Regions from separate parts of the Pseudomonas sp. GL-R-26 genome, predicted to be linked through region 2. Evidence: predicted binding sites of a transcription regulator. Region 2 holds the regulator's gene; the other holds the start of a gene.

Region 1 (5,362 bases), on a different contig from region 2:
AGGGAGCTTGCTCCCGCCGGGTTGCGAAGCGACCCCAAGATTTTACGACCGCTACGCAGCCGAACGGGACGGTGCGGCGATCCGACAAGCCCCCTCGCCACAGTAATCGAGTAAATCGCAGACAAACAAAAACGCCCCCGGCCTTGCGGTCGGGGGCGTTTTTTTGTCAGCTAACTAAATGACTTAGTTACCGGACTTCTTGGCAGCGCGGGTACGCTCGCTTTCGCCCAGGATCTTCTTGCGAAGACGGATGGACTTAGGCGTGACTTCACACAGCTCGTCTTCTTGTACGAATTCCAGAGCTTGCTCCAGAGTGAAGCGTACAGGCGGAACCAGAGCGATGGTTTCGTCTTTACCCGAAGCACGCATGTTGTCGAGCTTCTTGCCTTTGGTTGGGTTAACACCCAGGTCGTTGTCGCGGCTGTTCAGACCAACGATTTGACCTTCATAGATGTCCTGGCCGTGTTCGATGAACAGCTTGCCACGCGACTGCAGGGTTTCCAGCGAGTAGGTCAGTGCCTTACCGGTAGCAACCGATACCAGGACGCCGTTCTGACGGCCGGACATGTCACCGGACTTCATGGTGTCGTAACGGTCGAAGATCGAGGTCAGGATGCCTGCACCGGAGGTCAGGGTCAGGAACTCGTTACGGAAACCGATCAGACCACGGGCCGGGATGTTGTACTCAAGGCGCACACGGCCCTTGCCATCCGGAACCATGTTGGTCAGGTCGCCTTTACGGATACCGATCTGTTCCATGATCGCGCCCTGGGATTCTTCCGGCAGGTCGATGGTCACGTTTTCGTACGGTTCGTGCTTGACGCCATCAACCATACGGATGATCACTTCCGGACGACCAACACCCATTTCGAAGCCTTCGCGACGCATGGTTTCGATCAGTACCGAGAGGTGCAGCTCACCACGGCCGGAGACTTTGAACTTGTCGGCGGTGTCGCCTTCTTCAACGCGCAGAGCAACGTTGAACAGCAGCTCCTTGTCCAGACGTTCCTTGATGTTACGGCTGGTCACGAACTTGCCTTCTTTACCGCAGAAAGGCGAGTCGTTTACCTGGAAGGTCATGGAAACGGTTGGTTCGTCAACGGTCAGCGGCTTCATCGCTTCGACGTTCAGTGGGTCGCACAGGGTGTCGGAGATGAACAGCTGGTCGAAGCCACTGATGCAGACGATGTCGCCAGCCAAAGCTTCTTCAACGTCAATGCGGTGCAGGCCGTGGTGACCCATCAGCTTCAGGATACGACCGTTGCGCTTCTTGCCGTCAGCGTCGATAGCCACGACCGGAGTGTTCGGCTTGACGCGACCGCGAGCGATACGGCCAACGCCGATCACACCCAGGAAGCTGTTGTAGTCCAGTGCGGAGATCTGCATCTGGAACGGACCGTCACGGTCGACTTTCGGCGCTGGTACGTTGTCGACGATCGACTGGTACAGCGGGGTCATGTCTTCAGCCATTTCAGTGTGGTCCAGACCGGCAATACCGTTCAGGGCCGAGGCGTAGACGACTTTGAAGTCCAGCTGTTCTTCGGTAGCACCCAGGTTGTCGAACAGGTCGAAGATCTGGTCCAGAACCCAGTCCGGACGCGCGCCTGGACGGTCAACCTTGTTGATGACCACGATTGGACGCAGGCCGGCTTCGAAAGCCTTCTTGGTCACGAAACGGGTTTGCGGCATAGGGCCGTCTTGAGCGTCAACCAGCAGCAGAACGGAGTCGACCATCGACATTACGCGTTCAACTTCGCCGCCGAAGTCGGCGTGGCCCGGGGTGTCCACGATGTTGATGTGGTAGCCGTTCCAGTTGATGGCGGTGTTTTTCGCCAGAATGGTAATACCGCGCTCTTTTTCCTGGTCGTTGGAGTCCATCACGCGCTCGTCGTTGAGCTCGTTGCGCTCCAGGGTGCCGGATTGACGCAGGAGTTTGTCCACCAGGGTGGTCTTACCATGGTCAACGTGGGCAATGATGGCGATGTTGCGTAGATTTTCGATCACTTGTGTATCTCGATCAGAGGATTCGGTGTGCTGACAAGTCTTGGCAGCGATTAACAGTAGCGTCCGTGAAAGCCGTTACAGCTTGACGGTGGCATCGGGGGGCCGGTGACGCAGGCCACAGGCAAACAGCCCCGGGCACTTAGCTCGGTCGATAAACGCGCACATTGGCATGCCCCTCACTGAGCAAATGGTGGGCATGCAGGCGACTCATCACGCCTTTGTCGCAATACAGCAGGTACTGGCGAGTAGGGTCCAGTTCCTTGAAACGAGCGTTCACTGCATAAAACGGCATCGTTTGTACCTCGATGCCAGCGAGGTCCAGCGGGTCGTCTTCAGCGGCATCCGGATGACGGATGTCGATGACGATCTGACCGGCCAGCGCTTCGCTGACTTCTTCAATCTGCAAATCCTGGCCCAGTTCATCGATCACGCGATCGATCGGCACCAGCTTGGCGTTTTCGAGCGCACGCTCGAGTACCGCCATATCGAATTCTTTCTCTTCATGCTCGACGCGATAGCGCTTGGCCGCGGTCTTCGGGTTGACCGAGATGACGCCGCAGTACTCCGGCATGTGCCGGGCGAAATCGGCGGTGCCGATTTCGTTGGCCAGGTCGATGATGTCCTGCTTGTGGCTCGCGATCAGCGGACGCAACACCAGCTTGTCGGTCACGCAATCGATCACTGACAGGTTCGGCAGTGTCTGGCTCGATACCTGGGAGATCGCCTCACCAGTGACCAGCGCCTCAATGTGCAGTCGATCGGCAATTTGGGAGGAAGCGCGCAACATCATACGCTTCAATACTACGCCCATATGACTGTTATCGACTTTGCCAAGAATTTCTCCCAGCACTTCTTCGAACGGCACACTGACAAATAGCACGCGTTGGGAGCTGCCGTACTTCTTCCAGATGAAATGCGCGACCTCCATGACGCCCAGTTCGTGGGCACGTCCGCCCAGATTGAAGAAGCAGAAATGCGCCATCAGGCCGCGGCGCATGATCTGGTAGGCCGCCACGGTGGAGTCGAAGCCACCGGACATCAGCACCAGGGTCTGCTCCAGCGCGCCCAGCGGATATCCGCCGATGCCGTTGTGCTGGCTGTGGATCACGAACAACCGTTGGTCGCGAACTTCGATCCGGACTTCGATTTCCGGCTTTTTCAGGTCGATTCCGGCGGCACCGCACTGACGGCGCAACTGGCTGCCGACATATTTTTCGATATCGATCGAGCTGAACGGGTGCTTGCCGGCGCGCTTGCAACGCACCGAGAAGATCTTGCCGGCCAGTGCATCACCGTAGTGCTGCTTGCACTTTTCAACGATGTCGTCGAAATCGCCCAGCGGGTACTCATCGATCTGCAGGAAATGCGCGATGCCCGGCATGCAACTCAGGCGCTCGCCCATCTCCTTCAAGGCCTTGGGGTCGCTGACGCGGGTTTCCAGCTCGAGGTTGTCCCACACGCCGTTCACCACCACGGCCGGGTCCAGATCGCGGAGCACGGCACGGATGTTCTTGGCCAATTGACGGATGAAACGCATCCGTACCGGGCGGCTCTTGATGGTGATCTCGGGGAAGACTTTTACGATTAATTTCATGGAAACAGCGCGCGCATGGCCTGCCGAAAAAGGGGGGCGCGGATTATAGCGGAAATTGCTCAAGGTTTAACCAGTTAATGTGCAGAAGGTTTCGCGCGCACCAAAACAGGTCATTTATTGAAATGAGCGCCACATTGTAGGGCGTGTTTTTCCGCTTTAAGGTACTTTTCCGCCTGACAGGCGTGAAATTGGGGCAAAAAACCCATGGTGGGGCACTGGCATGCAATTTGCTCCCTTGTGAGGCAGGTTGCCTTGGCAGAGTATTCGCGCCGGCATCACCCACATTTAAGGGCATCCACTACTAGCCCGAAGCCACCCGGAGGACACTATGTCGAAGTCGGTTCAACTCATCAAAGATCATGACGTCAAGTGGATTGATCTGCGCTTCACGGACACCAAAGGCACTCAGCACCACGTGACCATGCCGGCTCGCGATGCGCTGGATGACGACTTCTTCGAAGTCGGCAAAATGTTCGACGGTTCCTCCATCGCTGGCTGGAAAGGCATCGAAGCCTCCGACATGATCCTGATGCCGGACGACTCCACCGCTGTTCTGGATCCGTTCACTGAAGAACCGACCCTGATCCTGGTCTGCGACATCATCGAACCTTCGAGCATGCAAGGCTACGACCGCGACCCACGTGCGATCGCCAAGCGCGCTGAAGAGCACCTGAAAGCCACCGCAATCGGTGACACCGTATACGCCGGTCCAGAGCCAGAGTTCTTCATCTTCGACCAGGTGAAGTTCAAGTCCGACATTTCCGGCTCCATGTTCAAGATCTACTCTGAACAAGGTTCGTGGATGTCCGACCAGGACATCGAAGGCGGCAACAAAGGCCACCGTCCAGGCGTCAAAGGCGGCTACTTCCCGGTTCCGCCGTTCGACCACGACCACGAAATCCGTACCTCCATGTGCAACGCACTGGAAGAGATGGGCCTGACCGTCGAAGTTCACCACCACGAAGTGGCGACTGCCGGCCAGAACGAAATCGGCGTCAAGTTCAACACCCTGGTGAAGAAAGCCGACGAAACCCAAACCCTGAAGTACGTCGTGCACAACGTAGCCGACGCCTACGGCCGCACCGCTACCTTCATGCCTAAGCCTCTGTACGGCGACAACGGTTCGGGTATGCACGTACACATGTCCATCTGGAAAGATGGCAAGAACACCTTCGCTGGCGAAGGTTATGCCGGCCTGTCCGACACCGCCCTGTACTTCATCGGCGGCATCATCAAGCACGGTAAGGCCCTGAACGGCTTCACCAACCCGGCAACCAACTCCTACAAGCGCCTGGTTCCAGGCTTCGAAGCTCCAGTGATGCTGGCCTACTCGGCTCGCAACCGTTCCGCTTCGATCCGTATTCCTTACGTGTCGAGCCCGAAAGCCCGCCGTATCGAAGCACGCTTCCCGGATCCGGCTGCCAACCCGTACCTGTGCTTCGCCGCACTGCTGATGGCTGGCCTGGACGGCATCCAGAACAAGATCCACCCTGGCGATGCTGCTGACAAAAACCTGTACGACCTGCCGCCTGAAGAGGCCAAAGAGATCCCACAAGTTTGCGGCAGCCTGAAAGAAGCCCTGGAAGAGCTGGACAAAGGTCGTGCGTTCCTGACCAAAGGCGGCGTTTTCAGCGACGACTTCATCGACGCTTACATCGCCCTGAAAAGCGAAGAAGAAATCAAGGTACGTACCTTCGTACACCCACTGGAGTACGAGCTGTACTACAGCTGCTGATCCGGTAGCGTCGCAACACGCGGCGTGAC
Region 2 (5,362 bases):
GACCGAGCAAGACGTTAGAATCGACGGCGCTGGCGGTGTATCGACTGGCAAGGGAATGAAAGCGTATTTGAAAGAAAGCAGGATACACCTGCTATCGAACGTAAGAGGACAGTATGAGGCTCGTTAAAACCCTCCCGATTTTGCTCAGTCTGGGCGCAGCACTGGGAAGCGTGAGCGCCTGGGCTCTGCCGGAAGATCAACAGCAGCCTATCCGCATTCAGGCCGACGACGCCCAACTGGACGACAAGCAAGGTATTGCTACCTATAAGGGTGACGTGATCATCACCCAAGGTTCGATGAAGGTGACAGGCAACACCGTTACCATCACCCGCACCCCGACTGGCGACATTGACGTAGTGACCTCGGTGGGCAACCTGGCGTACTTCGAGCAGTTGCAAACGGCTGGCGATACCAAGCCTGTTCAGGGTTGGGGCGTGACGATCCAGTATCACGCCGCGCAAAATCGCGTCGTACTGATCGACAAGGCCAAAGTTGTCGACAAGGACAACAACGTCACCCAAGGCGAGAAAATTGTCTACGACACGAACAAGAAGCTCGCCAGCGCCGGTCGCGCCACAGGCAGCAAGGTCACCGAGGCGCGCCCGCGTATCGACATGGTGATCCAGCCGAAGAAGAAAACCGACGAGAAAAAGGCCCAGTAATGGCAACTCTGAAAGCTCAGCATCTGGCAAAGAGCTACAAGAGCCGCCAGGTCGTGCGTGATGTCAGCCTGTCCATCGACAGCGGCCAGATCGTCGGCCTGCTTGGCCCGAACGGCGCCGGCAAGACCACCTGCTTCTACATGATCGTCGGCCTGGTGCAAGCCGACCAGGGCCGCGTCCTGATTGATGACCTGGACGTCAGCCACCAGCCGATGCACGGTCGCGCAAAGGCCGGTATCGGCTACTTGCCGCAGGAAGCATCGATCTTCCGCAAACTGTCGGTGGCCGACAACATCATGGCCATCCTCGAGACCCGCAAGGAACTCGACAAGGCAGGTCGTCGCAAGGAGCTGGAAAGCCTGCTGCAGGAATTCCACATCAGCCACATCCGCGACAACCTGGGCATGAGCCTGTCCGGTGGCGAGCGCCGTCGCGTGGAAATCGCCCGCGCCCTGGCCACCAACCCGAAATTCATCCTCCTCGACGAACCCTTCGCCGGCGTGGACCCGATTTCGGTCGGCGACATCAAGCAGATCATTTACCACCTCAAGGCCAAAGGCATTGGCGTGCTGATCACGGACCACAACGTTCGTGAAACCCTGGATATCTGTGAAACCGCCTATATCGTCAATGACGGCCAACTGATCGCCGAAGGCGACGCAGAGACCATCCTGGCCAACAACCTGGTCAAGGAAGTGTACCTGGGCCACGAGTTCCGCCTGTAATCGCTGAGCCGTGCCCGGGCAGTTGCCCGGGCACCTGACCAGCCACTCACCGGCGCCTCGTGCCGACAAGCGTGGTCAGCCCTCAACAAGGGCAGCGCAGCAACACAGCTTTATAGTTTTTTATTGTTACAGCGCTCTAGGCAAACCCTTTAGTTTCAGGCATATAATTTGCTTAAGTTTGGCGCCCCGGCGCCCTGTAGTGGATGGCGCATGTGCGCCGGCGAATAAGGTGTTAAGCCCCAGCCATGAAACCATCGCTAGTCTTGAGAATGGGCCAGCAGCTGACGATGACACCGCAGCTGCAACAGGCCATCCGCCTGCTCCAATTGTCGACCCTGGACCTGCAACAGGAAATCCAGGAGGCCCTGGAGTCAAATCCGATGCTCGAACGCCAGGAAGAAGGCGACGACTTCGACAATTCCGACCCCTTGGCCGACAACGCCGAACAAAAGCCCAACACTGACATCCAGGAGCCCTCCTACCAGGAAAGCGCCCCGACGGTTGATAACCTCGATGAAGGTGACTGGAACGAGCGTATCCCAAACGAACTCCCCGTCGACACCGCGTGGGAAGACGTTTACCAGACCAGCGCCAGCAGCCTGCCCAGCAATGATGATGACGAGTGGGACTTCACCACCCGCACCTCGGCCGGCGAAAGCCTGCAGAGCCATTTGCTGTGGCAACTGAACCTGGCCCCGATGTCCGACACCGATCGCCTGATCGCCGTGACCCTGATCGACTGCATCAACAATCAGGGCTACCTGGACGAAACCCTAGAGGAAATCCTCGAAGCCTTCGACCCGGAACTGGACATCGAACTGGACGAAATCGAAGCCGTCCTGCACCGCATCCAGCAATTCGAGCCCGCCGGCATCGGCGCCCGCAACCTGGGCGAATGCCTGCTGCTGCAATTGCGCCAGTTGCCTGCCAAGACCCCTTGGCTGGCCGAGGCCAAGCGCCTGGTCACCGATTACATTGACCTGCTGGGCAGCCGCGATTACAGCCAGTTGATGCGTCGCATGAAGCTCAAGGAAGACGAGCTGCGCCAGGTCATCGAACTGGTCCAGAGCCTCAACCCGCGCCCGGGCTCGCAAATCGAGTCCACTGAAGCCGAGTACGTCGTTCCTGACGTCATCGTGCGCAAGGACAACGAGCGCTGGCTGGTGGAGCTCAATCAGGAGTCGGTGCCACGGCTGCGGGTCAACGCCCAGTACGCAGGTTTCGTGCGCCGCGCCGACACCAGCGCCGACAATACCTTCATGCGCAATCAGTTGCAGGAGGCCCGCTGGTTCATCAAGAGCCTGCAAAGCCGCAATGAAACCCTGATGAAGGTTGCCACCCAGATCGTCGAGCATCAGCGCGGCTTTCTGGAGTACGGCGACGAAGCCATGAAGCCGCTGGTCCTGCATGACATCGCCGAAGCGGTCGGCATGCATGAATCGACGATTTCACGGGTGACCACCCAGAAGTTCATGCACACCCCCCGGGGCATTTATGAACTGAAGTACTTTTTCTCCAGTCACGTAAGCACCTCCGAAGGCGGCGAATGCTCGTCCACGGCGATCCGGGCGATCATCAAAAAACTGGTTGCCGCGGAAAATCAGAAAAAGCCGTTGAGTGACAGCAAGATCGCTGGTTTACTGGAGGCACAAGGCATTCAGGTGGCTCGCCGCACCGTCGCCAAGTACCGCGAATCCCTCGGGATCGCGCCTTCGAGCGAACGCAAGCGGTTGATGTAGAGCCACGCCACAGCGTTCCAGTGGTAGATCATCTGATCTACCGCTTTATGCACTGGCAACGAAGGAGAAGCTGTATGCAAGTCAACATCAGTGGACACCAACTGGAAGTGACCGAACCTCTTCGCACCTACATCGGCGAAAAACTCGAACGATTGGAGCGACATTTCGACAAGATCACTAATGTGCAGGTCACGATGACCGTCGAAAAACTGAAGCAGAAAATCGAAGCCACGCTGCATATTCCCGGGAATGAAGTGGTCGCCAACGCGGAGCATACCGATATGTACGCCGCGATCGACGCACTCACCGACAAGCTGGATAAACAACTCAAAAAGCATAAGGAAAAGACCCAGAGCCTCCTCCAGGGCGCAACCGGTCGTTAACACTCCCTACCCATGATCCGACTTGAAAGTATCCTGACCCCCGGCCGTTCCCTGGTGAACGTGCCGGGAGGCAGTAAAAAGAAAGCCCTCGAACAAATTGCCAATCTGATCGCCCGCGAAGTGCCGGCCCTGGAGATGCAAGATGTCTTCGAGGCACTGATTGCCCGTGAAAAACTCGGCTCCACCGGGTTTGGCAATGGCATCGCCATTCCACATTGCCGTCTCAAGGGCTGTGTTTCGCCCATCAGTGCATTGATGCACCTGGACGCCCCTATCGATTTCGACGCCATCGATGGCGCGCCGGTTGACCTGCTGTTCGTGCTGCTGGTCCCGGAAGCCGCCACCGATGCGCACCTTGAGCTGCTGCGACAGATCGCCAGCATGCTCGACCGCAAGGAAGTTCGCGAAAAGCTGCGTAGTGCTGCAAGCAACGAAGCCCTGTATCAGGTTGTCCTGGACGAGCAGAACGGTCAGTAATCATGCGCTTGATCATCGTCAGTGGCCGTTCCGGCTCAGGTAAAAGTACCGCCCTCGACGTTCTTGAGGACAACGGCTACTACTGCATCGACAATTTGCCAGCCGGCTTGCTGCCGGAGCTGGCCGAACGCGCCCTGGTTCATACCGAGCTGTTACAGCCGCTGGTCGCCGTTTCCATTGACGCGCGCAACCTGCCCAGCCACCTGTCACGCTTCCCCGAGCTGCTCGAAGAAGTCCGCAGCCGCCACATCCAGTGCGATGTGCTGTATCTGGACGCCGACGAAGAAACCCTGCTCAAGCGCTTCTCGGAAACCCGCCGACGTCACCCACTGAGCAACGCCAACCGCTCGCTGGCCGAAGCCATCAGCGTCGAGAGCGACCTGCTCGGGCCGATTGCCGACCTCGCCGATCTCAAGATCAACACCACCAGCCTGAACCTGTACCAGTTGCGTGACGCCATCAAACTGCGTCTGCTGAATCAGCCCGAGCCGGGCACTGCGTTCCTGGTGGAGTCCTTCGGGTTCAAGCGTGGCATGCCGGTGGACGCCGACCTGGTGTTCGATGTGCGCTGCCTGCCCAACCCTTACTGGAAACCGGAATTGCGCGAGCAGTCCGGGCTCGACCAACCGGTTGCCGACTATCTGGCTGCACAGCCGGATGTCGAAGAGATGTTCCAGGACATTTCCACATACCTGCTAAAGTGGCTGCCTCGTTTTGCCGCCAGCAACCGCGCCTACGTCACCATTGCCATTGGCTGCACTGGCGGACATCACCGTTCCGTCTACCTGACCGAGCGTCTGGGGCAGGCGCTGCAAAAAACCCTGAAGAACGTCCAGGTCCGCCACCGCGACCTCAGCTAAAGGATTCACATCGCGATGCCTGCTCTGGAAATCGAAATCATCAATAAGTTGGGCCTGCACGCTCGCGCTTCTGCAAAATTCGTTGGGGTGGCGGGTCAGTTCCCGTGCCAGATCCGGGCCGGCCGTACGCCAGAGTCCATGGTCGATGGCAAAAGCATCATGGCGATGATGATGCTGGCCGCCGGCAAAGGCACCACGATCCACTTGAGCACAGAAGGCGAGCAGGAACAGGAAGCGCTGAATGCGCTGGTGGCGTTGATCAACAATTTCTTCGACGAAGGCGAGTAACCTGTGGCGAGGGGGCTTGCCCCCGTTGGGTGGCGAAGCCGCCCCAAAAAACTGCAATCGAGATTCAACGTGGATCCTGTGTTCGCCGGATTTACGACTGCTACGCAGCCGAACGGGGTAAACCCCCTCGCCACAAAGGCTCTTTGCCACAAATAAAGCCAGCGCCGTATCCATCACCATCATCAAACAGAACCCCATCAGCAGCCCAAGGCTGGCAAGCTGGTCATG

The links. The regulator sigma-54, encoded in region 2, starts transcription at its own class of promoters, with help from an activator protein. The targets are predictions, from matches to a motif close to ANTGGCATNNANNTTGCTNT.
Region 1: a site for sigma-54 is predicted at 3,813-3,832, ahead of glnA (type I glutamate--ammonia ligase). Genes of this name have one in related genera too.

Annotation. Positions count from the first base shown of each region.
Region 1 covers NZ_JAGYGI010000002.1:216,096-221,457, forward strand. The annotation lists gene typA (translational GTPase TypA) at 184-2,004, opposite strand; gene thiI (tRNA uracil 4-sulfurtransferase ThiI) at 2,144-3,598, opposite strand; gene glnA (type I glutamate--ammonia ligase) at 3,927-5,333, shown strand.
Region 2 covers NZ_JAGYGI010000014.1:39,533-44,894, reverse strand. The annotation lists gene lptC (LPS export ABC transporter periplasmic protein LptC) at 1-127, shown strand, start outside; gene lptA (lipopolysaccharide transport periplasmic protein LptA) at 114-662, shown strand; gene lptB (LPS export ABC transporter ATP-binding protein) at 662-1,387, shown strand; gene KGA96_RS16140 (RNA polymerase factor sigma-54) at 1,633-3,126, shown strand; gene hpf (ribosome hibernation-promoting factor, HPF/YfiA family) at 3,201-3,509, shown strand; gene ptsN (PTS IIA-like nitrogen regulatory protein PtsN) at 3,522-3,986, shown strand; gene rapZ (RNase adapter RapZ) at 3,989-4,846, shown strand; gene KGA96_RS16120 (HPr family phosphocarrier protein) at 4,862-5,134, shown strand; partial or broken gene KGA96_RS16115 (ZIP family metal transporter) at 5,294-5,362, opposite strand, start outside.